One region of the Streptomyces marincola genome, then DNA from elsewhere that is predicted to be linked to it. Evidence: riboswitches for the same ligand, from Rfam matches in the RefSeq annotation. Region 1 holds a riboswitch; the other holds the start of a gene.
What was found. A riboswitch is a leader RNA that binds a small molecule or an ion and turns the genes downstream of it on or off. The one in region 1 is predicted to bind cyclic di-AMP.
Positions count from the first base shown of each region.

Region 2: it holds a riboswitch for cyclic di-AMP, as region 1 does, so the genes downstream of both, LC193_RS13060 (M23 family metallopeptidase) here and LC193_RS10960 (M23 family metallopeptidase) in region 1, are expected to answer to the same signal.

Region 1 is NZ_CP084541.1:2,599,386-2,614,418, forward strand. Features, by position in the region: gene LC193_RS10925 (pectate lyase family protein) at 1-1,208, opposite strand, end outside; gene LC193_RS10930 (iron-containing redox enzyme family protein) at 2,010-2,993, shown strand; gene LC193_RS29175 (CDGSH iron-sulfur domain-containing protein) at 2,976-3,395, opposite strand; gene LC193_RS10940 (HemK2/MTQ2 family protein methyltransferase) at 3,370-4,026, opposite strand; gene LC193_RS10945 (TetR/AcrR family transcriptional regulator) at 4,101-4,865, opposite strand; gene LC193_RS10950 (ATP-binding cassette domain-containing protein) at 5,017-5,979, shown strand; gene LC193_RS10955 (ABC transporter permease) at 5,976-6,773, shown strand; gene LC193_RS10960 (M23 family metallopeptidase) at 6,927-7,844, opposite strand; cyclic di-AMP (ydaO/yuaA leader) riboswitch at 7,848-8,036, opposite strand; gene LC193_RS10965 (dipeptidase) at 8,515-9,735, opposite strand; gene purE (5-(carboxyamino)imidazole ribonucleotide mutase) at 9,732-10,292, opposite strand; gene LC193_RS10975 (5-(carboxyamino)imidazole ribonucleotide synthase) at 10,289-11,419, opposite strand; gene LC193_RS10980 (GtrA family protein) at 11,532-12,035, shown strand; gene LC193_RS10985 (ATP-binding protein) at 12,104-13,357, opposite strand; gene LC193_RS10990 (response regulator transcription factor) at 13,377-14,054, opposite strand; gene LC193_RS10995 (ATP-binding protein) at 14,293-14,784, opposite strand; gene LC193_RS11000 (STAS domain-containing protein) at 14,954-15,033, opposite strand, start outside.
Region 2 is NZ_CP084541.1:3,051,415-3,066,447, forward strand. Features, by position in the region: gene LC193_RS13005 (MFS transporter) at 95-1,507, shown strand; gene lhgO (L-2-hydroxyglutarate oxidase) at 1,516-2,724, shown strand; gene LC193_RS13015 (outer membrane protein assembly factor BamB family protein) at 2,917-4,215, opposite strand; gene trmB (tRNA (guanosine(46)-N7)-methyltransferase TrmB) at 4,431-5,156, shown strand; gene LC193_RS13025 (PrsW family intramembrane metalloprotease) at 5,474-6,673, shown strand; gene LC193_RS13030 (hypothetical protein) at 6,775-7,743, opposite strand; gene LC193_RS13035 (hypothetical protein) at 7,861-8,592, shown strand; partial or broken gene LC193_RS29110 (MrcB family domain-containing protein) at 9,052-9,591, opposite strand; gene LC193_RS13045 (hypothetical protein) at 9,676-9,915, opposite strand; gene LC193_RS13050 (helix-turn-helix domain-containing protein) at 10,587-11,333, shown strand; gene LC193_RS13055 (aldo/keto reductase) at 11,374-12,315, opposite strand; gene LC193_RS13060 (M23 family metallopeptidase) at 12,433-13,446, opposite strand; cyclic di-AMP (ydaO/yuaA leader) riboswitch at 13,544-13,714, opposite strand; gene LC193_RS13065 (winged helix-turn-helix transcriptional regulator) at 13,927-14,412, opposite strand; gene LC193_RS13070 (PP2C family protein-serine/threonine phosphatase) at 14,476-15,033, opposite strand, start outside.

The DNA.
Region 1 (15,033 bases):
ATGCTGAGGTTGGTCCCGGTCGGGGGATCGGTCGGCTCGGGTTCCGGCTCGGTCGGGGGGTCGGTCGGCTCCGGCTCCGGCTCGGTCGGGTCGGGCGTCTGCGGCGTGCAGTTGCCGTCCGACACGCGCAGGCCGGTGTTGGCGCCCGCCGTCCGGTTCACGACGTCGGGCACGCAGGCGGCGGAGTCGAGGTTGTAGGAGTAGGGGATGCTGACGGAGGTGTTCGACTGCGGGTTGGGGCCCGCCGGGTTGGTGTCGCCGCTGCGGCTCGACCACTGGATGTTGTCGAACGTGTTGCCGTTGACCTGCCAGTAGCCGGCCTCGTCGGTGTAGAACGTGCCCAGCACGTCCTTGGAGTCCTCGAAGTAGTTGTTGTCCACCCGGGCACGGGCGCCCGCCCGGGAGTTGATGCCGGACTCGTGGATGTCCACGAAGTGGTTGTTGTAGATGTGGCCGATGCCGCCGCGCAGCAGGGGCGTGCGGGAGTCGATGTTCTCGTAGCGGTTGTGGTGGTACGTGACGAAACCGTTCGAGCGGTCGCTCTCGCTCGACCCGACGAGCCCGCCGCGGCCGGAGTTGCGCAGGATGCTGTAGGACAGGGTCACGTACTGCGTGTCGTTCTTCATGTCGAAGAGGCCGTCGAAGCCCTCCGACTCCCCGCCCGACGCCTCCAGGGTGACGTGGTCGACCCAGACGTTGCGGACGCCGCTCTCCATGCCGATGGCGTCGCCGCCGTTGGAGGTGGGCGAGCCCGACTTCTTGACGTTCTTGATGGTCACGTTCTGGATGATGATGTTCCTGGACTCACGGATGTGGATGCCCAGTTGGTCGAACGTGGCGCCGCTGCCGACCCCGACGATCGTGACGTTGCTGATCTGCTTCAGCTCGATCACGCCCGCGGCGGTGCTGCAACTGTCGCCCGACACCTTGCTGGTGTTGCCGTGGTTGATGGTGCCCTCGACCTGAATGATGATCGGGGTGCTGCTGCTCGCCCGGTTGCACAGGGCCGCGTGGATCGCGGTTCCCGTGGTGGCGCGGACGGTCTGCCCGCCCGCGCCGCCGGTGGTACCGCCGTTCTGCGAGGCGTATCCGGTGGCGCTGCCGGTGGCGGCCGACGCCTTGGGCATCGACAGCACCACGCCGGTCGCGGCCACGACGGCCATCAGGGCCAGCACGGCGTAGAGCCGTAGCGAGGCTATTCGTCTCATGTATCCGCTCGCCTTCCGTCGTCGAGTACGAGGGGGTGTCGCCGCGCACCGCGGCCGTCCCCGGGAACGCCGGGACCGGCGGCCCGCCGCCGGGTGGGTCGCCCGGGCGGCCCGGCGGGAGCGCGGTGCCGGATGGGGACCGCTTCGCCCGGGCCCGGCCGGGGCGCCGGAGCCGACGCGGCATGAACGTCCGGGGTCGCCGGAACCGGCCGCGAAGTGCGCGGGAAAGCGCTTTCAAAACGTCGCCCGGTCATGCCTCTGCCACCGTCGCGCCGCCGGGGTGGCGGCGACGGGAACCGGCGGCACGGCCGGCCGTTCGCCACGCGAAGCCGTCGTCGCGGGGTCCGCGATGGGCGGCTCGGAACGACTCCGTCGTGACGTCGTGCACCTTTCCTTCCGGGACGCGCGCCCTTACCCCGGATGCGGCGCGCGCCAGGTGGCCAGCGGCTCGCAGAACCGGAGCCGCGCCAGGCCCCTCATGGTCGTCACCTCCATGAGAACGCCTGGAAAGCGTTTTCTTTTTGGGAGAATAGGGCGGCCTCCACTGGACTGACAAGGCATCGTCGGCGAGCAAAATCGACATGTTCACGATCATCATGGGAGCGCTCCCCTGACCTGTCGCTTCGCCGGCGCGGGACGCGGCGATTCCGGCGGAACGCGTCCCCGCCGCCGCGCCCTGAGCGCGGGCCGGGGGCGCGCCGGGCGGTTCGGGGCGCGGGAACGCGGGTACTCGGGCCGCCGGTTCCGCGCGCCGGAAGGAAAGCCCCGGCGCGGGATGAGTACGGGAGGGAGCAAGTCGAGATGAAGATGCCGGCTGGACGTGGCGAGCTGTCGTCGGCGGTGGTGCGGGTGCTGGGCCTGCGGCCGGGCGAGGCCGGGGCCGACCCGTTCCGCGGGGTCGACGCGGAGGGCGCCGCGCCCTACGGCGAGGACCTGCACCTGGCGCTCTACCTCTGCTACGAGCTGCACTACCGGGGCATCGAGGGGGTCGACGACGCCTGGGAGTGGGACCCCCGGCTGCTGGCGCTGCGCGGCGCGCTGGAACGGCGCTTCCTCGGGGCGCTGCGCGCGGACGTTCCCGCGCGCGAGGACGCGGCCGGGCTGCTCGACGAGCTGCTGGTCGAACCGGTGAACGGCACGGGCGTCTCCTACTTCCTGCGCGACCGCGCGGGGATCGAGCAGGTGCGCGAGTACGCGGCGCTGCGTTCGCTGTACCACCTCAAGGAGGGCGATCCGCACGCCTGGGTGATCCCGCGCCTGACCGGCCGGGCGAAGGCGGGGTTCGTCGCGGTCGAGTACGACGAGTACGGGGGCGGGCACCCCGACCGCATGCATGTGCGGCTGTACGCGGACCTGATGGCGGACCTGGGCCTCGACACCCGGTACGGCCACTACATGGAGTCGGGAACCGCCGAGCTGCTCGCCACGGTGAACCTCATGTCGATGTTCGGGTTGCACCGTGCGCTGCGGGGGGCGCTCGTCGGGCACTTCGCGACCGTCGAGATCACGTCGTCGCCCGGGTCGCGGCGGATCGCGCAGGGCATGGAACGGGTCGGGGCCGGGCCCGCGGCGGTCGGCTTCTACACCGAGCACGTCGAGGCGGACGCGGTGCACGAGCAAATGATGCGGCGGGAAGTCGTGGGCGGCCTGCTCGCGGACGAGCCGGAGCTCGAACGGGATGTCGCGTTCGGGGTCGGGGCCACCGTCTGGCTTGAGGACCGGCTCGGCGAACGGCTGATCGAGGCGTGGGAGGCGGGGCGTTCCGCGCTACGCGCTCCCCTGTGATTCATCTTCTCCTGGCACGCGCGCTGCCTTCCCCGGCTCGCGCCCCGGCGTGCGCCGGAGCGGCTTGCTCCTGCGGCGGTGACTGGTGTCGCAGAACGGGAAGCGGCGGCTGCGGCGGCACGTGCACAGGGCGACGACGGGGCGGTCGGAGCGGACGACCGTTCCGTCGTCGAGGACGAACTCGACGGGCCCCTCGATGAGTACAGGGCCGCCGGGCTCCTGGGAGACCCGCCGGGCCTCGCGCGGCGCCCCGGAGGGAGCGCCCGGGGCAGCGGACGCGCCGCCCGGCCCGGCGGGCGGGGTGCCCGGCGCGCCGGTCGGGGCGTCCTGCGCGCCGGTCGGGGCGTCCTGCGCGCCGGTCGGGGCGTTCCGCGCGTCAGGCGGGACGTTCTGCGCGGACAACGGCCAGCTCCTCCCGGTCCTCGTCGGGCCCGATGAGCCCCCGGCCGCGCAGCCAGTCGGCGCGCGCCGACATGACCGGGCCGAACGGGATCAGCCGCCGGTCGGCGACCTCCGCCTTGCAACCGCCGGCGGCCAGGTGCGCCACGGTGCGGTCCGGGTCGCACAGCGCCGAGTGGACGATCAGCGCGACCCCGCCGGGCCGCAGCAGCAGGGGCAGTTGGGCGCAGATGCGGTCGAGCACCGCGCGGCCGTCCTCGCCCGCGTCCCAGGCCCTGGCCCGGCCGCGGCGCGGGAGCCGCGCGCGCGGCGAGACGACGTAGGGCGGGTTGGCGAGGACCAGGTCGAACGTCTGCCCGTGGACGGGCCGGAACAGGTCGCCGTGCCTGACGTGCACGGGCAGGCCGGCCAGCAGCGCGTTCAGCTTCGTGGTGAGCACGGCCCGCCGCGACGCGTCCACGGCCGTGACGTGCGCCGCCCCCTTGCGCGCGGCGGCGAGCGCCAGCGCGCCGGTGCCCGTGCCGACGTCGAGGACGCGGGCGCGTGGTGCCAGGGGTTCGCGCAGCAGCGCTTCCCTCAGCAGCGAGGTGTCGTCCTGCGGGGCGTACACGCCGGGGGGTCTCAGCAGCCACATGGCGCCCGGGTACCCCGCCGGTGGCGTTTCCAATCGCGAAGCCACCGGGGAGTCCCGCGGACCGGCCGGACGGCTCAGTCCGGTGCGTCGCCGCGGCGGACGAGGGCCTCGACGCCGTCGAGGAGGAAGTCGACGCCGTACATGAAGTCCTCGTCCCCGCTGGCCGCCTCCGGGCCGAAGACGCCCGAGGTCGCCACGCGGACGACGTGGGGGAACCGGGCGGGGTCGATGCGCGTGGCCAGCGTCCTGCCGTAGATCTCGCCCCACTCCTCGTAGGTGAACCCGGTGCGCGGCACGGCGCGGTTGATGGAGACGACCTGCCGCACGTCGGACAGGACGTAGTTGGTCAGGATCATGATCAGTCCGACCATGTCGCCGTCGCTCAGGCCGGTGCCGTCGAGCGAGGCGAGGGCGGCCTCAAGCCAGCTGAGGTTGTTGGGCCCGAGCGGCGGGCCGCTGAGCGGGATGTCGCACAGCCAAGGGCGGGCGAGCATCGTCGCGCGGGCGTCGAGGGCGTAGCAGGTGAGACGCCCGCGCCAGTCCTCGGGCCAGGCGCCGGTGTCCGGCTTCCCCATCACCGCGTCGAACATGAGGTCGAGCAAGTCCTCCTTGCGCGGGATGTAGCGGTAGAGGGACATGGTGGTGACGTCGAGTCGTTCGGCGATCTTGCGCATCGAGACGCCGCCGACGCCGTCCGCGTCCGCGATCTCCATGGCCGTTTCGACGATGCGGTCGAGGCTCAGCGCGCCGCGCGGCCCCCTGCTGCCGGGCGGCCTGGTGCGCCAGAGCAGGTCGATCATCGTCTCGACGTCCCGCGCCCCGGTCCGTTCGGCAGTCATCGTCCTCCCTCACCCACCCCGGTCGGCTCTCGATCGGCGCTTGACCGCATCCTAAAACTGTGTACCGTGTACACCGAAGTTTACGCCGTACACAGTTTCTGCCGCGGCGCGCGACGCGCTGCCGTACGACAACGGGGATGGAAGTGGCGAGATGACCGGACAGGCGATCGTGGCCGAGGGGCTGCGCAAACAATTCGGGAAGAAACGGGCGCTCGACGGGTTCGACCTCACCGTGCGCGCCGGAACGGTGCACGGGGTGCTCGGCCCGAACGGCGCCGGCAAGACCACCGCGGTGCGGGCCCTGACCACTCTGCTGCGCTTCGACGCGGGCCGGGCGGAGATCTGCGGGATCGATGTGGCGCGCCGGCCCGCCGACGTGCGCGGCGTCATCGCGCTCACCGGCCAGTACGCGGCCGTCGACGAGCAGCTGAGCGGCCGGCAGAACCTGGTGATGTTCGGACGGCTGCTCAAACTGCGCCCCGCCGCGGCACGGCGGCGCGCGGACGAACTGCTCGACACGTTCGGCCTGACGGACGCGGCCGGGCGCAACGCCGGCCAGTACTCGGGCGGCATGCGCCGCCGCCTCGACCTGGCGGCCAGCATGGTGGTGGTGCCGCGCGTGCTGTTCCTCGACGAGCCGACCACGGGACTCGACCCGCGCAGCCGCAACCAGGTGTGGGACGCGGTGCGCTCCCTGGTCGCCGGCGGCACGACCGTGCTGCTCACGACGCAGTACCTGGAGGAGGCCGACCAACTCGCCGCGCGCATCTCGGTGGTCGACGCGGGCCGCGTCGTCGCCGAGGGCACGGCGGACGAGCTGAAGGCGCGCATCGGCGGGGACCGGGTCGAGATCGTCGCCAGGCACGAGGCGGAGCTGCCGTCCGTCGCCGCCGTCGTGACCCGCGTGTGCCGGGCCGCCGCCGAGATCGACCGGGACACCCGCCGCGTCGGCGCGCAGGTCACGGACCGGGTCGCGGCGCTGACCGGCGTGGTCAGGGCGCTGGACGAGGCGGGCATAGCCGTGGAGGACATCGGCACCAGGCGGCCCACGCTGGACGAGGCGTTCCTGCGCCTGACCGGCCAGCGGCCCGGGCGGAAGGAGGCGGCGGCATGAGGCGCGCGCGGCTCGCGGCGGCGGACGGCTGGATCATGACCCGGCGGAACATGGCGCACCTGGTGCGCGCGCCGGAGGAAGTGGTCCTCTATTTCGCGCTGCCGATCATGTTCGTGCTGGTCTTCGGCTACGTCTTCGGCAGCGGCATGTCCGTGCCCGGCGGCGGGGACTACCGGGAGTTCCTGCTGCCCGGCGTGTTCGCGATGACCATGCTCTACGGCATGGGCGCCACCGGAACGGCCATGGCGGTGGACGCCGGGCGGGGCGTGGTGGACCGGTTCCGGTCGATGCCCGTCGCGCGTTCCGCCCTGCTGACCGGCCGGAGCGCGGCGGACCTGGCACGCGCCCTGCTGGAGATGAGCGTGCTCGTCGTCTGCGGGCTGCTGGTCGGCTGGGAGTGGCACCGCGGCATCGGGCACGCGCTCCTGGCCGTCGCCCTCGTGCTCGCGCTCCGGGTGGCGATCACGTGGATCGGCATCTACCTGGGGCTCGTGGTGCCCAACGCGGACACGGTGAGCACGATCGTCTTCCCGCTGGCGTTCCCGCTGACCGCGGTGTCCAACGTCTTCGTCGCGCCCGAACTGCTGCCCGGCTGGATCCGCGTGATCGCCGAGTGGAACCCGCTGTCCGCCACCGTGACCGCGATCCGCGAGCTGTTCGGCAACCCGGGACTGCCCGCGAACGGCTCCTGGGCCGCCGAGAACGCGATGCTGCTCGCGATCGGCTGGCCGGTGCTGCTGACGGCCGTGTTCGCGACGCTCGCGATCCGCGCCTACCAGCGGCTGAGCCACTGACCTCGCCGTTCGGCCGGGCCTGAGGGACGTTGACAGGGGGAACGTTCCGCCGGACGCGTCCGCGCGGCAGCGGCCCCGGGTCCGGAGGACTCGGGGTCGGGGAACGCGTCAGGGCCCCGCGCGGTGCGGGGCCCTGAGCGGGGAGGAGCGGCGTCAGATGGTCACGCCGTTGGCCCGCAGGTAGGCCAGCGGGTCCACGTCCGAGCCGTAGCCGGGACCGGTGCGCACCTCGAAGTGCAGGTGCGGGCCGGTGCTGTTGCCGGTGGAACCGGCGAGGCCGATCTGCTCGCCGGCCGCGACGGTCTGGCCGACGGAGACGCCCAGGGACGACAGGTGCGCGTACTGGGAGTAGTGGCCGTCGTCGTGCCGTATGACGATCTCGTTGCCGTACGAGCCGCCGGAGCCGGACGTGACGACCGTGCCCGAGGCGACGGCCTTGATGGGCGTGCCCGTGCTGACGGCGAAGTCGACGCCGGTGTGGTAGCCGGAGGACCACGAGGAGCCGGCCACGCGGTAGGCGGTGCTCGGCGGCGCGTCGACCGGGGAGGTGAAGCCGGCGGACGGGGCCGGCTCGGGCTCCGGCGCGGGCGCCGGCTCGGGAGCGGGCTCGGGCTCCGGCGCGGGCGCCGGCTCCGCGGCCTGCGGGGCGGGGGCGGACTGGGCGACCGGGGCGCCGCCGACCACGTCGAGCGACAGTTCCTGACCGGGCTTGATCAGGTCCGGGTTGTCGCCGATCACGTCCTGGTTGCCGTCGTACAGGGCCTCCCAGCCGCCGTCGACGTCCTCGGTGGTGGCGATGTGGAACAGCGTGTCGCCCTTGGCGACGGTGTACGTCCCGGCGGACGCGACCTGCTCGGCCTCGGCGGGCTGCGCGGCCACGGGGGCCGCGAGGGCCGCGGCGCGGTCGCCCGCGGTCTCGGCGGCCGGGGCGGCGTGCGCCGCGGGCGCGGCGTTCGCGGTGCCCGCCGCGGCGAGCGGCAGGGCCACGCCGGCACCGCCGGCCGTGAGCACCAGGGAGATGCGGGAGATGCGCCGTACCCGCTGACGGCGGTGACGTCCGCGTGCGGACATAGGTGTGCTCCTCTCCATCGCCTGCGAGGTGAGCTGTCGGGTTCGGGCCGGAGATGCCCGGCCACCGTCGCCCCCGGGCACGGCGGCCCGGACGCGGCGGTGACTTCACCCCGAGCCGGTGCGCGGTCGGGCCGCGCCCCGGCGGAAGAGTGGGTCCCCCGCTCCTGTCACACGGAAGTGCATCGTTTCCACGACCGGGTGACAGGATTCGGCGTCCGGCGCGGAACGCCGCGAATGCGGCGCGGGCAGAACGGTAAGCCGAAGAATTCGGGCAGGACAAGAAAGTCCGGGCACAAGCCGTGTGACGGAAAATACCCACCGGCACGCCCCCGGCACCCTCCGCGCCCGCCGGCACACGGAGGGCGACCGCCGCCCCGGGTCACAGCGCGTCAACTCGCCCTGAGCCAGGGGCACTTGACGGCCCCGCGAGCACCCCGCCGCCATTCGGCGCGACGACGGGGCCCGGGGCCGAGTGAACTCGGTCACGGGATCCGGAGCCAGCCCGAAACAGGCGCTATGCCCGAAATGCCAGCGCCAGGCCGGGAGATCGCACGCCCCGGCGCTTCCCGGCGCTCCCCCGCGCACGACCGCGCCGCGAACCGCGCACGCCGCCGGCGCGCCAACGGCCCGCACCGCCCGTTCAGGCACCGCCCGTTCGAGCACCGCCCGTTCAGGAACCGGCCGCCCCGGCGCCGTCCAGCTGCCCGATCGTCGCAAGCGACGGACCCCGCCGGGCCGACAGGTCCCGGGCCACGGCCTCGGCGTCCCGCAGCACGCGGACCGCGTTGTGCCAGGTCAGCTTCGCGAGGTCGGCCGCCGACCAGCGCCGCGCCAGCAGCTCGGCCACCAGCCGCGGGTACCCCGCGACGCTTTCGAGGCCGTCCGGCAGGAACGCCGTTCCGTCGTAGTCGCCGCCGATCCCGACGTGGTCGATGCCGGCCACCTCGCGCATGTGGTCCAGGTGGTCGGCCACCGTGGCCACCGTGGCGCGCGGGCGCGGGTGCTCCGCCTCGAACGCCCGGTGCACCGCCATCCCCCGCTCGGTCGTGTCCAGCGGGTGCAGCCCGTGGGCCGCGAGGTTCTCCGCCGCGCGCCGGTCCCAGTCCACGGCCCCCGGCAGCACGAACTTCGGCACGAACGTCGCCATCGCGACACCCCCGTTGCCCGGGAGCGCGGCCAGCACGTCGTCCGGAACGTTGCGCGGGTGGTCGCACACAGCGCGCGCCGAGGAGTGCGAGAAGATCACGGGCGCCTCGGTCACGCGCAGCGCGTCGCGCATCGTGGCGGGCGCGACGTGCGAGAGGTCGACGAGCATGCCGACCCGGTTCATCTCGCGGACCACCTCTTCGCCGAACGCGCTCAGCCCGTCGTGCCGCGGCTCGTCGGTGGCCGAGTCGGCCCAGTCGATGGTGTCGTTGTGCGTCAGCGTCATGTACCGGACGCCGAGCCGGTGGAACGCGCGGAGCGTCGCCAGCGAGTTGTTGATGGAGTGGCCGCCCTCGGCCCCCATCAGCGACGCGACCCGCCCCTCGGCCCGCGCCCGTTCCACGTCGTCCGCGGTCAGCGCGCGCCCCAGGTGGTCCGGGTAGCGCCGGATGAGCGCGTCCACGACGTCGATCTGCTCCAGGCAGGCGCTCACCGCGGCGTCGCCGCGCAGGTCGGTGCGCACGTACACCGACCAGAACTGCGCGCCCACGCCGCCGGCGCGCAGCCGCGGCAGGTCGGTGTGCAGGTGGGCGCCCTGGTCGGTGGCGATGTCCCGGCGGTCCAGGTCGTAGCCGACCTGTTCGCGCAGCGCCCACGGCAGGTCGTTGTGGCCGTCGAACACCGGGTGCTCCGCCAGCAGCTCGGCGGCCCTGGCCAGCGTCGCGGGGTCCGCCGCGGCCGTCACTCCTGGCCGCCGGTGACCACGGCGGCGCGCAGCAGGCGCCCCTTCTCCTCGGCCTGCCGCCGCAGCCCGTCCTGGTAGTCGAGCATGCGCGCGCGCAGGTCCTCGTCGTGGGCGGCGAGGATGCGCACGGCCAGCAGCCCGGCGTTCTTCGCGCCGCCGACGGACACGGTCGCGACCGGCACCCCGCCCGGCATCTGCACGATCGACAGCAGGGAGTCCATCCCGTCGAGGTGGGTGAGCGGCACGGGAACGCCGATCACGGGCAGCGGGGTCAGCGCGGCCAGCATGCCGGGCAGGTGGGCGGCGCCGCCGGCCCCCGCGATGACGGCCTTGAGCCCGCGGCCCGCCGCCTCCTCGCCGTAGGCCACCATCGCGCGCGGCATGCGGTGCGCCGAGACGACGTCCACTTCGTGCGGGACGCCGAACTCCGTCAGCACGTCCGCCGCGGCGCGCATCACCGGCCAGTCGGAGTCGGAGCCCATGACGATGCCGACGCGCGGCGGCTGGGACGGCCGGGGCGGCTGGGACTCCGGGGAAGAGGGCTGGGCGCTGCTCATTCGTCGATGATCCCTCGCAGGTAGTCGGCGGCGTGCCGGGCGCGTTCCCGCACGTCGGCCAGGTCGTCGCCGTAGGTGGTGACGTGGCCGACCTTGCGGCCCGGCTTCACGTCCTTGCCGTACATGTGGATCTTCAGCCCCGGGTCGCGCGCCATGCAGTGCAGGTAGGCCGGGTACATGTCGGGGAAGTCGCCGCCGAGCACGTTGGCCATGACCGTCCAGGGCGCGCGCGGGCGCGGGTCGCCGAGCGGCAGGTCGAGGACGGCGCGCACGTGGTTGGCGAACTGCGAGGTGACCGCGCCGTCCTGCGTCCAGTGGCCGGAGTTGTGGGGGCGCATCGCCAGCTCGTTGACCAGGACCCGGCCGTCCGCCGTCTCGAACAGCTCCACCGCCAGGTGCCCGGTCACCCCCAGCTCGCGCGCGATCGTCAGGGCCAGCTCCTGGGCGGCGACCGCCGTGGCCGCCGGCAGGCCGGGCGCGGGCGCGATCACGGTGTCGCAGACGCCGTCCACCTGCACGGACTCCACCACCGGGTAGGCGACGGCCTGGCCGTGCGGGGAGCGCACCACGTTGGCGGCCAGCTCGCGCACGAAGTCGACCTTCTCCTCGGCCAGCACGGGCACCCCGGCCAGGAACGGCTCGGTGACGCGTTCCGCCTCCTCGGCCGAGCCGACGACCCACACGCCCTTGCCGTCGTAGCCGCCGCGCGCCGTCTTCAGCACGACGGGGAAGCCGCCGGCCTCGGCCTCGGCGAAACGGCGCACGTCGGCCGGGTCCTCGACGACGCGGTGGCGCGGGCAGGGCACGCCGAGCGCCGTGAGGCGGGCCCGCATCACGGCCTTGTCCTGCGCGTGCACGAGCGCGTCGGGGCCGGGACGGACCGCGATGCCGTCCGCTTCGAGCGCCCGGAGGTGTTCGGTGGGTACGTGTTCGTGATCGAACGTGATCACGTCGCAGCCTTTCGCGAACGCGCGCAGGGTGTCCAGATCGCGGTGGTCGCCGACCACGACCTCACCGGCGACGAGGGCCGCGGAGTCCCGCGGCGAGTCGCTGAGCAGCTTGAACCTGATACCGAGCGGGATGCCCGCCTCATGCGTCATCCGGGCGAGCTGACCGCCCCCGACCATGCCGACCACGGGAAATGTCACGCACCCAGCGTAGCCGCCGCCCCCGCGCGGCCCGTCGGCCGGGACGCGCGAGGCGGTTATGCCGCCGCGGCGGCGTGGTTAGCATGGCGGGATGAACGAGCGCCGCACGCCGCAAGCGCGCCTGCGCGGCGTGGCCCGCGAGCTGGCGAAGTTCGGCACGGTCGGGGCGTTCGGCTTCCTCGTCAACGTCGCGGTGTTCAACCTGTGCAGTCAGGCGTTCGGTCTCGCCCCGATCCGGTCAGGAGTGATCGCCACCTCGGCGGCCATCTGCACCAACTACGTCGGCAACCGCTACTGGACCTACCGGCACCGCGACAAGTCGGGCCGCAGGCGCGAGGCGGGGCTGTTCCTGCTGTTCTCGTGCGTGGGCATGGTGATCGAGAACGGCGTGCTCGCGCTGTCCCACTACGGTTTCGGCTTCACCTCGCCGCTCGCGGACAACATCGCGAAGAACGTGATCGGGCTCGGCATCGGTTCGCTGTTCCGCTTCTGGTCCTACCGCACGTGGGTGTTCCGGCTGCCCGAGGCCGACGGGCCGCCGCCCGCGGCGGCCGTCCCCGCCGGCCGGGGGGCCGCGGACGAACCCGCGCGGTGAGCCGGTGAACGCGCGCGGTGAGCCGGTGAACGCGCCGGATGGACGCGCCCGCCGCGGTCACGCGGCGCTCAGGTGGCGGCCTGCCCCTGCTCCGCCTCGCGGCTGAGGAACAGCGCGAACACCGGCGGGCGCTGCTGGAGCAGTTCGAGCCGCCCGCCGTCCGCCTCCGCCAGGTCGCGCGCCACGGCCAGGCCGAGGCCCGTGGAGTTCCGGCCGCTCACCGTGCGTTCGAACACGCGGGAGCCCAGCTCGCCCGGCACTCCCGGGCCCTCGTCCGTGACCTCCACGACCACCTGGTTGCCCGTGGTCCTGGTGCGCATCGCCACGGTGCCGGAGCCGTGCATCAGCGAGTTCTCCACGAGGCAGGCCAGCACCTGCGCGACCGCGCCCGGCGTGCCGACCGCGCGCAGGCCGGGCCGCCCCGAGTGCACGATGGCGCGCCCCGCGCTGCGGTAGGCGGGCCGCCACTCCTCCACCTGCTGCACGACGACCTCGTCGAGGTCGAAGCCGACCGCGGAGCCGAGCCTGGGGTCGCGCGAGTTGGTGAGCAGCCGCTGGACGACGTCGGTGAGCCGTTCCACCTGGGCGAGGCCGATGGCCGCCTCCTCCTTGATGGTGTCCCGGTCCTCGGTCGTCATGATCTCCTCAAGGCGCATGGACAGCGCGGTCAGCGGCGTGCGCAGCTGGTGGGAGGCGTCCGCGGCGAGGCGGCGTTCCGCGGTGAGCATGCGGGCGATGCGTTCCGCGCTGGCGTCGAGCACGTCCGCGACGCGGTCCAGCTCCGCGACGCCGTACCTGCGGTGGCGGGGGCGCGGATCGCCGGAGCCGAGCCGTTCGGCCGTCTCGGCCAGGTCGGTGAGCGGGGCGGCGACGCGGCGGGCCTGGCGCACCGCGAGCAGGGCCGCGGCGGCCACGGCGAGCAGCGAGACGATCAGCAGGATCGTCAGCATCCGGCCGATCTCGTCGCTGACCACACTGCTCGGCTGCTCGACGCTGACGTGCTCGCCGCGCCCCCCGCTCTGCTCGGCGCGCATGGCGTCGCCGTCCGGCGGCTCCCCGAGCAGCACCGGCGGCTGTCCCGGCAGCTGGATGCGCACGTGCCGGTCGGCGGGCGCGGAGCCGCGCAGCTCCTCCTCGGTGACGGGCTCGCCCGCCGCGATGCGGCTCTCGACCTCCGCGAGCACGCGGGCGGCGTCGGCCTCCAGGCGGTCGCGGGCGCTCGATGTGATGGTGCGGGTCTCCACGACGAACAGGGAGACGCCGAACACCGCGATCACGATGAGCACCACCGCGAGCGTGGAGCTGATCAGCCTCCGGCGCACAACCGGTACCCCATGCCCGTCAGCTCTTCTCGAACCGGAACCCCACGCCCCTGACCGTGGCGATGTACCGGGGGTTGGCCGCGTCGTCGCCGAGCTTCTTGCGCAGCCAGGAGATGTGCATGTCGAGGGTCTTGGTCGAGGACCACCAGGTGGTGTCCCAGACCTCGCGCATCAGCTGCTCGCGGGTCACGACCCGGCCCGCGTCGCGCACCAGGACCCGCAGCAGGTCGAACTCCTTGGCGGTCAGGTGCAGCTCGTCCTCCCCCATCCACGCGCGGTGCGACTCGACGTCGATGCGGATGCCGTGCACGGTGGGCGCGGGAGCGCTCTCCGCCGCGCCGCGCCGCAGCAGGGCGCGGACCCGGGCCAGCAGCTCGGCCAGGCGGAACGGCTTGGTCACGTAGTCGTCGGCGCCCGCGTCGAGCCCGACGACGGTGTCGACCTCGTCGGCGCGGGCGGTCAGCACGAGGACGGGGAGCCCGAGCCCCTCGGTGCGCAGCCGGCGGCACACTTCGAGCCCGTCCATGCCCGGCAGGCCGAGGTCGAGCACGACCAGGTCGACGTCGCCCCGCAGCCCGGCCCGCAGCGCGCCGGGCCCGTCCTCGCGCACCTCGACCTCGTATCCCTCGCGGCGCAGCGCCCGCGCCAGCGGCTCCGAGATGGACGCGTCGTCCTCGGCGAGCAGTACTCGGGTCATGGCCCGATGGTAGACGCAGGCGGCTGAGCGGCGGGGGCGGTCCGTGCGACCGCGCGGCAGCACCCCGGCGCACGGGACCCGTGGCGCGGGCGGGCACGGCGCGGCGAACGCGCTGCGCGGAGCAGGGGCGCGCCAGGGGCGCGCGGTCGGCGGCCCGCGCCGGGCGCGGCGGGTGACGGCCGGCGGGGCGGCGCGGGCGGGCCGCTGCGGGTCCGGGTCAGGCGTCCGGCGGCTCGGGTCAGGCGTCCGGCGGGGCGGCCAGCTCGGCCCAGACCGTTTTGCCCTCGGCCCCCGGCTCGTGCGTCACTCCCCAGTCCAGGCAGAGGCGCTGCACGATGAACATGCCGTGCCCGCCCGGGCGCCCCGGCCGTCGGGCCGTGCGCAGCGCGGGAACGCCGTCGCCGCGGTCGAGCACCTCCACGCGCAGCAGCTTCGCGCCCCGGCCTATCCGCAGCTCATCGGGTCCGCCCGCGTGCAGGCAGGCGTTCGTGACCAGCTCGGAGACGACGAGGAGCACGTCCTCGGCCGCCGCCCGCACCTCTTCCGAGGCGGCGGGCAGCCAGTCCCAGTCGTGCAGGGCCGCACGCGTGAACTCCCTGGCCCGGGACACCACGCCGGGAGCCCCGGCGAGCCGGAGCCTGCGCACCTGGAGCATGGCGTCGGCCACCGTCGCCGACGCCTGCTGCTCCGGGTTCTGGTCGCCTGCCGGATAGGGCCGGGTGGTACCCATGCGCGCCTCCCCTCACCGCAACGCCGCTGGCCGGCCTGGCCCTGGCCGAACCTGTCTGTGATCCGGCGTGACTGATCTCCTGCCCTGCCGAGCGGTGACCACACCCGTCCGATCCAGGCAATAGTGTGACCCGCCCACGGCCACCGCGTACAGCAGGCCGGTGTGCTGATCAGTCCGCGGGCAGTGCCGCGAGCGCGTCATCGAGGTTCTTGTGCAGGGTGAAGACCGCCCCGGCGCCCGTTATCTCGA
Region 2 (15,033 bases), 450 kb from region 1:
CGGTCAGGAGGCACCGAACTACGCTGGGTTCGCGGAGGTACGGAAAGCCCTGCGCTGGTCGCGGGGCTGCCGTTGGTGTGTCAGGGGTGCGCGCATGTCCAAGGAGCCACGCGGGCCGAACGAGAAGCTGGGTGCGGTTCTCGCCCTTGCGGGGATCAGCAACGCCGGACTCGCCCGCAGGGTCAACGACCTCGGTTCCCAACGGGGATTGACACTGCGATATGACAAGACGTCGGTGGCGCGGTGGGTGACGAAGGGGATGGTGCCGCAGGGCTCCGCGCCCCACCTCATCGCCGCCGCCATCAGCAGCAAGCTCGGCCGGCCCGTGCCGCTGCACGAGATCGGGCTCGCCGACACCGACCCGGCCCCCGAGGTGGGCCTGGCCTTCACGCGCGACGTCCCGGGCGCGGTCGACTCGGCCACCGAGCTGTACCGGCTCGATGTCGCCCCGGGCAAGGGCATCTGGCAGACGCTCGCGGGCTCGTACGCCGTCACCGCGTACGCCACGCCTGTCTCGCGCTGGCTGATAAGCCCGGCGGACGCCTCGGTCGCGCGCGAGGCGCCCGCGTCCCCGAAGGAGGGCGGCATCGGCCGCGTCGGCCACTCCGACGTCTCCAAGTTGCGCGAGGCGGCGGAGGAGGCGCGCCGCTGGGACTCCAAGTACGGCGGCGGGGACTGGCGTTCCTCGATGGTGCCGGAGTGCCTGCGCACCGACGCCGCGCCGCTGCTGCTCGGCAGCTACAGCGACGAGGTCGGCAGGTCGCTGTTCCGGGCCACCGGGGAACTGACGCGGCTCGCGGGCTGGATGGCGTTCGACACCGGTCAGCAGGAGGCCGCGCAGCGCTACTACATCCAGGCCCTGCGGCTGGCCAGGGCCGCGGCCGACGTGCCGCTCGGCGGCTACGTGCTGGCGTCGATGTCGCTCCAGGCGATATACCGCGGCTTCGCCGAGGAGGGCGTGGACCTGGCGCAGGCCGCCCTGGAACGCAACCGCTCCCTCGCCACCGCGCGCACCATGAGCTTCTTCAAACTGGTGGAGGCGCGCGCCCTGGCCAAGGCCGGCGACGTGGCCGGCTGCGAGTCGGCGCTCAACGCCGCCGAGGGCTGGCTTGAGCGTTCGCGCGAGGGCGACGGCGACCCGGGCTGGCTCGACTTCTACTCGTACAACCGGCTCGCCGCCGACGCCGCCGAGTGCTACATCGACCTCGGCATGCCGGAGCAGGTGCGGCGGTTCACCGAGAAGGCGCTGTCCGAGCCGACCGAGGAGTTCGTCAGGTCCCACGGGCTGCGGCTGATCGTGGCGGCCGTGGCCGAACTTGAGGACGGGAACCTGGACGCCGCGTGCGCCGCCGGCGCGCGGGCCGTCGAGGTCGCCGGGCGCATCTCCTCGGCGCGCACCACCGACTACGTGCGCAACCTGCTGCTGCGCCTCGCGCCCTACGGGGACGAGCCGCTGGTCAAAGAGCTCCAGGAGCAGGCCCGTCCCCTGCTGACGGCTCCGGCATGATGTGACACATGACACTGGCAGGGTACGACTGCGATGTGCTCGTGATCGGCGGTGGCATCGTCGGCCTGTCGACCGCCCGCGCGCTGCGCGCGGCGCGGCCGGGTCTGCGGGTGACGGTCCTGGAGAAGGAGGCGGCGCCGGGCCGCCACCAGACCGGGCGGAACAGCGGCGTCATCCACAGCGGCGTGTACTACCGGCCGGGATCGCGCAAGGCGAGGTTCGCGGTGCGGGGCGCCGCCGAGCTGGTGGCGTTCTGCGCGGAGCGCGGCATCCCGCACGCGGTGCCGGGGAAGCTGATCGTCGCCACGGAGCCGGCCGAGCTGCCCAGGCTGCACGAACTGGCGCAGCGGGCCAGGCGCAACGGGGTGCCCGTGCACGAGCTCGGTCCCGCCCAGATCCAGGAGTACGAGCCCGCCGTGCGGGGCATCGCGGCGCTGCGCGTGGAGACCACGGGGCAGTGCGACTTCGGGGCGGTGGCGCGCGAGCTGGCCAGGGACGTCACGGTGCGGACGTCGGCCGAGGTCGTCGCCGTCGACCGGCGGCGGGGGCGCGGGGTGGCCGTTCGCACGGCGCGCGGTGAGGTGGTGCGGGCGCGCGCCATGGTCAACTGCGCCGGGTTGTACAGCGACCGCATCGCCCGTCTCGCGGGGGACGAGCCGGGTCTTCGGATCGTGCCGTTCCGCGGGGAGTTCTACCGGCTGCGGCCCGAACGCTCTTGGCTGGTCCGCGGGTTGGTGTACCCCGTGCCCGATCCCGCCTTCCCGTTCCTCGGCGTGCACCTGACCGCGGGGCGGGACGGCGAGGTGCACATCGGCCCGAACGCGGTGCCCGCCCTGGCCCGCGAGGGGTACGACTGGCGCACGGTGCGGGTGCGCGAGCTGGCGGCCACGGCGGCGTACGCCGGCGTGTGGCGCATGGCGCGGCGGCATTGGCGCTACGGCGCGGGCGAGTTGCGCCGTTCGCTGTCCCGGCGCGCGTTCACGACCGCGGTGCGCCGTCTGCTTCCCGAGGTGCGGGAGGAGGACCTGCTGCCCGCCCGGGCGGGCGTGCGGGCGCAGGCGGTGCGGGCCGACGGCACGCTCGCCGACGACTTCGAGATCGCCGAGGCCCCGCACACGGTGCACGTTCTCAACGCGCCGTCCCCCGCGGCCACCGCGTGCCTGCCGATCGGCCGCGAGGTGGCGACGCGGCTGCTCGCGGCCACCCCGTTGGACTGAGGACGGGCGGGACGCGCCCGCGTACCGGCGATGCGCCGGAGCGCGGGCGGAGGGCTGGTGCTGCGCGCCGGCGGGCGGACCCGCTGGTGCTGCGCGCCGGCGGGCGGACAGCGGGGCGTGCGGGCGCGAGAGCTGGGGCGCGGCAGGCGTTGCGCCCCCGGAGTGCACGCTGCGGTGTCCGCGCCCGCGCGTTCAGCTCTCGAAGGCGCGCAGGCGCAGGCCGCCGTCGTTCTCGTCGTCGCGCACGGGCGTCAGCACGTACACCTGGTTCGCGTCCCAGGCCACCTGCCTGCTGTCGGCCGCCCGGCGCGGATCGAGGGGCACGGTGCCCGCCGGCAGGACGTCGCCGTTGCCCGGTTCGAGGTGCAGCAGCCGCAGGAACTCGCCGTCGGGCGTCGCGTGGCCAAGCACGGGCCGGCCGGTCACGTCCGTGCCGTACAGGTCGGTGCCCTCCGGCAGGTCCGCCTGCCACAGCCGGTCGCCGCCGACCAGCCCGTAGCCCGCGAACGACGCGTCGCCGTACCGCGTGACCAGCGCCTCGTCGGCGACGACCGACGCCCGCGGGTTCAGCTCGGTGGCGGGCAGGCGCCACAGCTCGTCGCCGGTCTCCGAGTAGGCGACGACCTCGTGCCCCTGGAACAGCAGCACCGGGTCGCCCGCCAGGATGCCGGTGACCTCGAACTCGGTGTCGACCGCCGGATGCGTCCACTCCAGCAGGCCGGTGTCCGCGTGGTAGACGCTCAGCTCGGGCGCCTCGTCGCAGCGCGTGACCACGACGACGCGGGACCCGGCGTGGCGCACGCTCTCGGTCTCCCGGCCCTCCTCGCACTCCCCGACCGCGTCGCCTGGCGGCTCGGGCAGCGGGAGCGCGGTGCCGTCCTCCGCCTCGAACCGGTGGAAGCCATCGACCGTTCCCGCGGAGTCGAGGCCGACGGTCACCGTGCGTTCGCCGACCGTCACGCGCGCCTCCGCCGGCGTCACCACGCGGTCGAACCGCTCCGTCCAGAGCAGCGTGCCGTCTGTCGTGTCGTGCACGCCGAGGACCGAGCAGCCGTTCTCGCCGTCCTCGGTCGCGTAGAGGACGGCACCGACGCCCGCGGAGTTCACGGCCCCGGCCGCGACGCACGGCCGCCCCGCGCCCTCCGGCGCCCGCGCCTGCCACAACGGCTCTCCGTCGGCCGCTCCGTATCCGGTCACGCCGGCGCTCGACACGAGCACCACCGTGTCGTCGTGCACCCACAGCCGCGTCGCGTGCGCCCCCGCGCCCTCGGTGGCGGCGCGCACTACCGGCGCGCGCCACACCTGCGCCAGCTCCTCCGTGCTGCCGCTCGGCTCGGCGCTCGTGGCGGAGACCAGGCTGTCCGCCGTGTTCACGGGGGCCTCCGTGCCGTCCTCACGGCTGAGGACGACCACCCAGACCGTGAGCAGCGCCAGCAGCAGCACGGCCACGGGCAGGGCGACGAGCCCGGTCCTGCTCTGTCCCTCCGCCATGACGTCTCCCCGCGTCACCCGATCCGGCTTCCGTGCCCAAGACGGTACGTCGTCGTCGACCGCACGCCGCGCCCGCGTACGGCTTTCCGCACGCCGTCACCGGGTCCGACGTCGCCCATCCAGTGCCCGGTTCCGTTGGGAATCACCGTAAACTCGGACGCATTGTGACCGACTTCGATAGCCGCCTTTCCCTTCCCACGTCCGAGGGCCGCCGGATGTTCCCGCCGGGCGCCGGGCCCGCCGCGGATCCCGCGGGCGACCGGCACGAGCGGACCATCCGCAGCTTCCAGCCCCGGCGCAGCCGCGTCACGCACGCGCAGCGCGAGGCGCTGCTGCGGTGGTGGCCGCGGCGGGGCCTGGAGGTCGACGGCGGCTCCCGCATCGACCCGGCGGAGCTGTTCGGCGGGCTGCCCGTCGTGCTGGAGATCGGCTTCGGCATGGGCGAGGCCACCGCGGAGATGGCGGCGGCCGACCCGGGCACCGGCATCCTCGCCGTGGACGTGCACACGCCGGGTCAGGGCAACCTGCTGCGGCTCGCGGAGGAGGCCGCGCTGACGAACGTGCGGGTCGCGAACGGCGACGCCATGATCCTGCTGCGCGAGATGCTGCCGCCGGCCGCGCTCGCGGGCGTCCGGGTCTTCTTCCCGGACCCGTGGCCCAAGAAGCGGCACCACAAACGGCGGCTGGTCCAGCCGGAGTTCGTGGAACTGGCCGCCTCAAGGATGGCGCCGGGCGCGGTGCTGCACTGCGCGACCGACTGGGAGCCCTACGCGCACTGGATGCGCGAGGTGCTCGACGCGAGCCCCTCGTTCGTCAACGCGGCCCCCGGCGGCCCCGACGGCTTCGCCCCCCGGCCGCAGGACCGGCCGCGCACGCGTTTCGAACGCCAGGGCATCGCGAAGGGCCACGTGGTGCGCGACCTGCGCTACCGCAGGCGCTGAAGCCCCGCGCCGGGGCGCGCGCCGGAGCGAGGCGCGTGCCGCCGGAGCGGGCCGTGTGCCGCCGGAGCGGGCGCATGCCGCCGCGCCGGGGCGGAGCGGGCCGTGTGCGCCCGGCGCGCCCAACGCCCCCGCTTCGCCCCGCTCACGCGCCGCGCCGGGCCGCCCGGCCGCGCCTCGCCCGGACCGCCGCGCCGGGCCGCGCTGCCCCCGCGCCGGGGCGCCAACCCCCGCTCGGCGGGCGGGCGTTCGACCTCCGCGCCGCGCTCCGCACGGGACGGTGTGTCCCGGCCTCCCCGGCAGGCCGTAAAGTCATCGGCGTGCGCGCAACACGCTCCCCCACGGTCCTCATCGGCGCACCGTTGCTGGTCTGCGGCCTCGTCGTGATGGCCCTGGTGTGGCGCGACACGGACGCCGCCGGTCTCTGGGGCGGCCTCGGACTCGCCCTGCTCCCGGTGCCCTTCCTCGTCGGCGCCTTCCACTGGCTCGACGCCCTCGCGCCGCGCCCCTGGCGCGCGCTGGCATTCGCGTTCGGCTGGGGGGCGTGCGCGGCCACGTTGTTCGCGCTCCTGGCGAACGGGCTGCTGGTCGAACTCCTCACCGACCAGTCGGCCTCCCTGCGCACCTCGCAGGCGGACCAGCTCGAACTGACGGTCATCGCGCCCGTCGTCGAGGAGACGGCCAAGGCGGCGGGCGTGCTGCTGCTGTTCCTGCACCTGCCGCGCGAGTTCAACGGCGTGCTGTCCGGCATCGTCGCGGGCGGCATCACGGGCGCCGGGTTCGCGTTCACCGAGAACGTGGTCTACCTCGGCCACGCGATCGCCCGCGACCAGGTCGAAGGCGTGGGCGGGGTGGACTCGGCGACGACCGTGACGTTCTTCGTGCGGATCGTGGTCGGGCCGTTCGCGCACCCGGTGTTCACCGTGCTGGCCGGCATCGGTCTCGGCCTCGCCTTCACGTGGGCGCGGGACCGCCCGCGGTGGCGGCGCGCGCTGCCGCTCGCGGGGCTCGGCGCGGCCATGGTGCTGCACTCGGTGTGGAACGCGTCCGCGTCGATGACCCTGACCGGGTTCGTCCTCGTCTACGCGCTGCTGATGGTGCCCGTGTTCTGCCTGCTGTGCTGGCTGGCCGTCCGGGAGCGGGACCAGCAACTGCGCGCGGTGCGCAGGACGTTGCCGCAGTACGCGGCGGCGGGCTGGTTCGCGGCCGCGGAACCGGCCGCGCTCGGCTCGTTGCGCTCCCGCTCGCTCTCCCGGCGGCTCGCGCGCCAGCGGCACGGCTCGGCCGGCCTGCGCGCCGTCGTCAGCTACCAGACGGCCGCGACCTCGCTGGCCGTGCTGCGCGACCGGGCCGAACACGGTCTGGACGCGCCGTACTTCGCCGACGCGGAGCGCGAACTGCTGCTGCGGGTCGGCCGGCACCGGGCGCTGGCCGCGGCGTCGATCGAGGCCGCGGCGTCCTCCGGGACCACCGCGGTGCCTGGCGAGCCGTCGGCCCGCACGGCCGTCGCCACCGGCTGAGGGCACGCGCGCCCCGGCCTCCGGCACGCGAGCGGCGCCCCCGCGCCTGCCGGGGCGCTCGCGGGCACCTGGGCGCCGTTCGGGCCGTGCCCGCCCTTCGTTCAGCGCAGCGAGAGCACCAGGCCGTCGCGGCGGCGCGCGTGGCCGAGGACCCACTGCCGTTCCTCGGCGCGCAGCGGGCCGGGGAGCGCGAAGCCGACGAGGTCGATCCGCGGGGTGGCGTCGAGGAAGTCGAGCAGCCGGGCCACGATGAACGCGGTGCTCGGCTCGGCGGCCCAGCGCACCTCGCCCATCAGGGCCGGGTCGCGGACGGGCCGGCTCAGCGAGCGGTCCCCCACGTACGCCTGCGCGCCGGGCACCAGCCGCTGCCTGATGGCGGCCTGCCACTGCGCCGGCTGCTCACCGAAGACGAGGCGGGTGCGCGCCCGGCGCCGCCACCCGGGGCCGCCGCTGCGGTGCGAGACGGCGTGCACGTCGACGCGTTCGCCGGTGCCCTCCGCGTGCGTCTGGAAGGAGTCGAGGCGGATGACGAGGTCGTAGTCGTCGATCCGGGCACCGAGCCCGCTCGCCGCGATGTCCTCCCCGTTGGCGACCACGCACACCGTGCGCCCGGCGAGCTGCCGGCGGAACGCCGCCACGTCGATCGGGTCGCCGCCGTCCAGCGGCAGCCCGTCCAGAGGCGCCCCGCTCAGCGCCATGTACCGCCCGTGCGCGTCCATGGCCTCGGCCGCCCGGCCGTCGGCTTCGAGCGCTTGGGCGCGCAGCCGCCACGCGCCCCCCGAGCGGGCGCGCAGCGCCACCGCGGAGTCCGCGATGCGGCGGGCCAGCCGCACCTCGCCGGCGTCGAGCGCGAGCCGCCCGATGTTCAGCAGGGCGTCGAAAGAGCGATCGGCGGACGGCTCGTACGCGACGTGCTCGGCGACGAACGCGCCGATCGCGGCCACGAGCTTCGTCCGCTCCGGCGTCGCGACGCCGTCGAGCGCGGCGAGGTACCCCGCGCATTCCCGCACGCACGCGGTGGTGAGATCCTCGGCGCGTGCGACGCTTCCAGGGCGCAGCCTGACCTTCATGGGGCTGAGAGTGCCCCTCGGGCGGGCAGCCCACGTGACTCGCGAGCACCGGGCAGGTGAACGTTGCCTGTCTAGCGCTTCCCCCGAACCGACCGTAGTGTTCCCCTCACACTACGCGTGGCTTGGAGCGCGATGTTCACCGAGTACGAGTTGCAGCTCCGGGAGCGCTTCCTCGCCGCTCCCCTCACCCCGGCCCCGGCACCCTGGCGTGCCGTCTTCCCCTCCCACGCGAGCCTGCCGATCGGCGGCCTGCTCGGCGTCGGCTTCGCGCCCGACCCGCGCGACGGCCACGATCTGCTCATGGTCGTCTCGCAGGGCGGGCACGGCGTGTTCGACACGGTCACGGGCGCGCTCCTGGCCCGCGACCGCGACCCCGATGCCGACATCTGCGACCCGGCCGGCCCGTTCCTCACCTGCCCCGGCATCGGGCCGCTGACCGGCACGCACGTCCGGATCGCCGGCCTGCACGGCGGCGGTCTGCACTCGACGACGGAGGACGGCTGGGCCGTCGACGTGGTCAGCCCGGACTGGCCGCACCACCGCGTCCTGCTGTCCGCCGACGGCGGCCTGTGCCACGGCCCGGCCGGCGGCGTCTGGTGGCTGATCCACCACACCACGCACGCCCCGCTGCGCACCGCCGGCTTCTCCCCCACGGGCACCACGCTCGCGGTCGCCACGAGCACCGACCTGACCCTGCTGACCCGTGCGCCCTCAGCCGTCGACGATGCCCCAATCGACGGCGGAGCGGGAGCCCGACCAGCCCTCGGGCGTCTTCCACACCGATCCGATGCCGAGTGTCTCCAAATAGTCGACGTAGGCGCGGACATCCTCGGTGAACAGGGCCAATAGCCGTGGCGGCCGGTCGCGATCCGCGAAGAAGTGCCGGTACTCGAACAGCTGCCCCACCGCCTCACGGACCGCCCGCGTGGGGTTGCCCGCTTTGACGACCTTGGCCTCGACCAGCCATTCCGCATCGCCCCTGCGGAGCACTAGGTCTTTGGGGTGGACCTGCGTGTTGCGTAGAAAGCCACGTGGTTTGACGTAGCCACCGAACTCCGCGACGAGCGTTTCGTGGCGTCGCGTCTTCCGCTGCGTGCGCGCGGGGACATGGGCGACGTAGTCGGCGTCGTTCTTCGGCCGGAAGTGGTCCAACGTTTCCGGCGCTGGACGCGGGGCCCGCTCACCCGGCACGGGCTGGTGCGCGGGATCGGGCTCGTAGGAGACGAACGGCTCGTCCTGCGGGTCCAGGTACCACACGCTTCGTTCGACGTGAGCGGCGAGTTCCAAGAGGTCCGCCGCCTCCCACAGGTCGTCGCGCAGCGTCGCCTCGGGTGGTAGGGCAGCCGTTTCGTACCGCCGCGCGGCGACGCTGCCCGCCTCGTAGGTGTGGGGCCGCCAGTGCTTCCGTTCGGCGCCCAGGCGCAACGGTTCGTCCCACCCCTTCAACGCGTCGCGCAGCATCGCGGATTGCAGGCGCCCGGCGTTGCGGCGCAACCGCTCGCGCAGCTGCGCCTTGGAGGGGTAGGCGTTCTTGAGTCGCTCGACGCCCTGTTGCAGCGTGAGGGACACGGCCGCCAGGTCGGCGGAGAAGATGTACGCGAGGTACAAGCCCTCTTGCGAATCCTCGCTGACATCGGGGTCGAAGATTCCGATCCACGGACTGACCGCGGCCCCACCGTTGCCGCCGTTTCCCGTGGCGTGCAGCCCCGCGGGGAGCGGCAGTGCCATCGTGTGAATGCCACGCAGGAACTCCTGCGCTGGCACGCCGGCCTTCGTGCCCGCGCCTCGATCGTAGGTCTGCGCGACACGTCGCAGGACATCTCGGAGGTCCGTGAGGGGCGTCTCCATGCGCCCATCCTGCCAACCGCTCGCGCCCCCGCGTACTCAGGGGGATACGAACGGCCCGCGCGGCTGCGGCTGGTGAAGACCTCATCAGCGGTAACCGGCGTCCCGCGCGGACCACGCACGTCGAGGTGTGACCCGCCGTGCCGCCCACAGCACGGTGGTGTGGCACATGGTAAACGTCTCGCCGGAGGCGAAAGTCAGCCTTTTGCCACCGCGCCCCGCCGTCACCATGTCCTGCACCGTGTGCACCTGCCCGCCGATCATGATCTGATCTCCGCGCTGGACGGTACCGGCATCGATCTCGATAGCGACGAGCACGCCGTTCATGGGGTCACCGCGCGGTGGCACCAGCAGTCGCACGCCTGGTAGATCACGGGCAGTCCGGTGGGAGAGGGTGGGACTTCCCCCTTCGCGCACGCGTCATGGGCGTTCACATGGCAATCGGGGCTTACGTAGCTCTCGATCGGCCGTGGACACTCACTGGTCGCGACCGCCAGAGCCGCGTGGAGAGCTTTGGCGTCCGTGAGGCACGCGCCATGTGGCGGCACGAGCCACCGGATTGACGTTCCGCGCCTCCAGGAAGCGGGCGGCACCGCCACAGTGTCTCCGAGTCCCAGCACCCATACCCCCGGGAGGCGCCAGTCGCGTGCTGACCCGGCGGCCACGAACCAGTAGGTGGTGCGGGCGGCCTGGTCGAGCAGCACAGGTCCTGAGTGCCTCCCAAGGCGGTGCATTGCGCGCGTTCCGTCTTCCGCCACTACGCGGATGCCATCGAACGACCTTCCGCATGGGAGCGCGCTGACCCCGTTCCCCTCGGACGGGATCCACCAGGGGAGAGGCACCGGGCACGAGGGTGGCATCGCGACCTCCGCGTATCGACACGAGCAACGTGAGCCCCACCGTGACTCGCCCTTCTCGCCAGCTCTACGGCGTCGTCATGTCATAACCGTCAGTCCATCGCGGTCGTTGGTGATGTCAGTTGTGACGAAGGAGTTCCCGTGAACGAATCGCTCCGGCAGGCTATTGCGCAGGCGCACCTGACGCCGCACCAGTTGGCACGGGCGTGCCAGGTCGAGTCTCGGACCGTTGATCGCTGGCTCTACGAAGGGCGTGTGCCGCGGCCGGGGACGCGCGCCGCCGTCGCCGCACGACTACGAGTGGAGGAATCCGTGCTGTGGCCCGCAGCCGCCAAGGCGGTCATGAAGACCGGGCCAGACCGTGAGGTCGTGTCCGTCTATCCCTACCGCTCGTCGTGCCCTTCCGCTGTGTGGCGCGGGCTGATCACGGGTGCCAGGGAGCACCTGACGTTCGCCGGCTACACCAACTACTTCCTGTGGCTCGACCACCCGAACCTGGCCTCCGTGCTGCGCAAGAAGGCCCGCTCGGGAACAGCGGTGCGGTTCCTTCTAGGAGTGCCGGACTCAGACATCGCCAGGCGCCGGGAGCAGGTGGAGCGAACCGCGTTGACCGTATCGACGCGCATCCGGATCACCCTTGAGCATCTGGCACGGCTCACGGACGTCGACGGCGTACAGGCCCGGTACAGCGACGCCGACCAACACATCTCGCTCTCCGTGTTCCGGTTCGACGACCAGATGCTCGTGACCCCGCACCTGGCGTATCTCGTCGGCCACGACTCCCCCATGCTGCACCTACGGCGGCTTCAGGACGACGGAACGTTCGACCGCTTCGCCGCGCATGTCGAGACGTTGTGGGCGGACGGGCGCCCGGTGGGCGAGGGGTGACCGGGTCCGGGCGCCTCCGCGCGGGGTGTTGGCGTGCCGGTCAGTCGGATGCCGTGGTCAGCAGGTCGAGTTCGGCGTCGGTGAGGCGCAGGTCGGCCGCGGCCAGCAGGGCCGGGAGCTGGTCGGTGTCGCGGGCGCTCGCGATGGGCGCGACGACGGTGGGCCGGGAGGCGAGCCAGGCGAGCGCGACGGTCGCGTGCGCGGCGGAACGCGCGGCGGCGACCTGGTCGAGCGCGGCGAGGACACGCTGACCGCGTTCGGTCTCCAGGTACTGTGCCGCGCCTTTGGCGCGCGGCCCGGTGGGGGACGCGCCGGGGCGGTACTTGCCGGTCAGGAAGCCGGCGGCCAGCGCGTAGTAGGGAGCGGCGGCCAGCCCGTACTCGGCCGCGAGGGCGGCCCGTTCGCCCTCGTAGGTGTCGCGCGAGACGAGGTTGTAGTGCGGCTGGATGGCGGTGTAGCGAGCGGTGTTCTCGCGGGTGGAGAAGGCCAGGGAGGCGCGGAGGCGTTCCGGGCTGATGTTGGAGACGGCGATCTCGCGGACCTTGCCGGCGCGCACGAGGTCGTCGAGCGCGGTCATGATCTCCTCGACGGGCACCGACTCGTCGTCGAAGTGCGTGTAGTAGAGGTCGATGCGGTCGGTGCCGAGACGGCGCAGGGACTCCTCCGCGGCGCGTTTGATCGTCGGCGCGGCCAGGCCGGTGAACTCCGGGTGGGTGCCGACCTTGGTCGCGACGACCATGGAGTCGCGGTTGCCGCGGGCGGCCAGCCAGCGGCCGATGACGCGTTCCGATTCGCCGCCCTGGTGGCCCTCGACCCAGGCCGAGTAGCCGTCGGCGGTGTCGATGAAGTTCCCGCCAGCCTCGGCGTAGGCGTCGAGTACCGCGAACGACCGCTCCTCGTCGGCGGTCCAGCCGAAGACGTTCCCGCCGAGGCAGAGGGGGGACACGTGCAGCGATCCGATGGCGTGCCGGCTTGTCGTCATGTGTCCAGACTAGTGCCGACGGCCCTGGCGTCGGGGGAGTCGCCAGGGCCGTCGGGGCGGGGTGGACCGGGCTCGCCGGCCGGGTTCACGGTGCGGCGGGTGCCGCCGGGCCGCGGGTCAGATCGACAGGCCCTTGTCGCGCAGCCACGCGAGGGGGTCGACCGCCGTCTGGCCGTCGGGCAGGACCTCCAGGTGCAGGTGCGGGCCCGACGAGTTGCCGGTGGAGCCGACGCGGCCGACGGTCTCGCCGGTGACGACTTCCTGGCCGGTCGACACGTTCATCGAGGAGAGGTGGCAGTACCAGACCTCGGTGCCGTCCTCAAGCTCGACGATCACGCGGTAGCCGTAGGAGCCGGCCCAGGCGGCCTCCTTGACGACGCCGCTGTGCACGTTCTTGACCGGGGTTCCGGTGCTGGCGGCGAAGTCGGTGCCGGTGTGGGTGGTCTGCCACATCGCACCGCTCTGGCCGAAGTACGTCGAGATGCGGTAGTCGGAGAGCGGGAGGGCATAGCTCTCGCGCAGTTGCCGCAGCCGCTCCTCCTCGGCGCGGCGCTGGCGCTCCTCCTCCGCGCGGCGCTGCCGCTCCTCCTCGGCGGCGCGCTCCTCCTCCGCGTTCTGCGCGGCCTGCTCGGCCGCGTCGGCGGCGGCGGCCTCGAACGCGGCCGTCCTGACCTGCGCGTCGGCGCCCGCGTCCGCCTGGTCGGCCTGCTGGATGATGCGGGCGCGCAGCGCCTCGCCCGCGTCGGCCGGGCCGGCCTCGGCCTCGTCGCCGGTGAGGCCCGCGCTGGTGAACGGCGTGACCGGCGCGGTGTCCTCGGCGGGCGCGCCGTCGAGCAGACCGCCGAGCACGGGGATGGAGTTGAGGGTGTCGGCCGCGGAGTCCATGCCCGGCATGGCGGCGGCGCCGTCCTCGTTGGCGGTGGCCATGCCTCCGGCGCCGACCGCGGCCATCACGCCCACGCCGAGCACGGCCCTGCTGCGCGCGATCGTTCCGCCGCGCTGGCGGGCGACCCGGTGCCTGCCGCGGACGGGGCGGACGGTGTCCTCCCCGGGGTTCCACTCGCCGTAGGACTGGGTGCCGCCCGGCTTGGCGCCGAAGTACGCGGGGTAGGGCCCGGGCGAACCGGGCACGCCCTGCTGCCCGTAGGTGTCCTGGGGTACGGCTTCGAGGGTGTCCTGGGCCGAACCCTCGACGGAGGCATGCCGGTTCAACGCCACGGGGGCGCTCTCCTTTCCTTCCTCTCGCCTACCGGGTTAGCTGACGGGTTCGGAGCAGGAAGGTCTCCTACGAGTGACCGGCCGCGGGTGGCCGCCGGCTGCCCGATTCACCCCAAGTGGTGGTTCCCCGGTTCCATGAGTGCAGTTGTTTCCCACACGCCGGATTCGGCGACGGAGCGCGGTGCCATCCTTGCGACGGCGGTGACGGCCGCGCTGCGTTATCGAACGTTAATAGACGCGCCCGCCGGATTCCAAGTGTCTGCGGCAAATAAAGGCACCTTCTGACCAGGACCTAAACCCTCCAAGTCCTGCAAATCGGGCATAATTTCGCTCCCCGAGCGCTGTACGTCACATCTGACGGTGCGTCAACTGTTATGGAGCGCTGCCCACTCCTCACCCGGGGTAATCCTCGGCGGCCTCGCCGTCCGCCCGTTCCCTGGCGTCGTAGGCGTCGCGTGCCGCGGCGATCTCGCGCTGGTGCTCCTCGGTCCACGTCACGAGCGACTGGATGGTGGCGTGCAGCGTGCCCCCCAGCGGCGTCAGCGCGTAGTCCACGCGCGGCGGGACGGTGGGGTGAACGGTCCTGCGCACCAGGCCGTCGCGTTCCAGGTGCCGCAGCGTGCGGGTGAGCATCCGCTGGCTGATGCCGTCGATCTCGCGCTTCAGCTGGGTGAAGCGCAGGCTGTTGCGGTCGAGCAAGGCGATCACCAGCAGCGACCACTTGTCCGCGATGCGGTCGAGGATCTGGCGGACCTCGCAGCCCTCGCGCGCGTCCCACTGCTTGGCCCCGTAGGAGTGGCTCGTCCCGCAGCACTCGGTGTGCGGGTCGAGCAGAGCGTTGGCCCCGTGACCGGGGGACATCGAAGTGCCTTCTTCCACGACGCCCAATAGTTCCGCATGATGCTGTCGGTTACAACACGGAACCAACCTCTGACCTGTGACTCACTGTCCGTTCCTTCGCTCCGGCCGTGCGCCGGGCCCGGAGACGTCCACCGACCCGCCGGGGGCGTGGGCCACGGCGAGCAGCGCCATGTCGTCGTCGAGCGCGCCGCCCGCGTACGCGATGACGCGGTCCACGAGGCCGTCGAGGCACTCGGCCGGATCCTCCGTCGGCAGGCCGCCGAGACCGTCCACGATGTCGAAGAAGACGCCGGTGGCGTTCCTCGCCTCGCTGAGCCCGTCCGTGTAGAGCAGCAGCCCGGCTCCGGGCGGGAACCGGGCCGTGCGCGCCCGGGTCCGCGCCGGTCCGAGGTCGCCGAGGCCGAGCGGCAGCGCGGGATCGGTCGTCAGGAACCGGGCGCGGGCGCCCTCAGGCACGAGCACCGGTGGCGGATGACCGCGGTTGAACACGCGCACGCGGTGCGGCGAGCCCGGGGGCATCTCGACGAGGACCGCGGTGGCGAATCCCTCGATCGGGTCGAGTTCCAGCCGTGTCGTCCGTTCGCGCACCAGCGCGGCCTCCATGCAGTTCGCCACGGCGGACAGGTCGCGTTCGCGCTC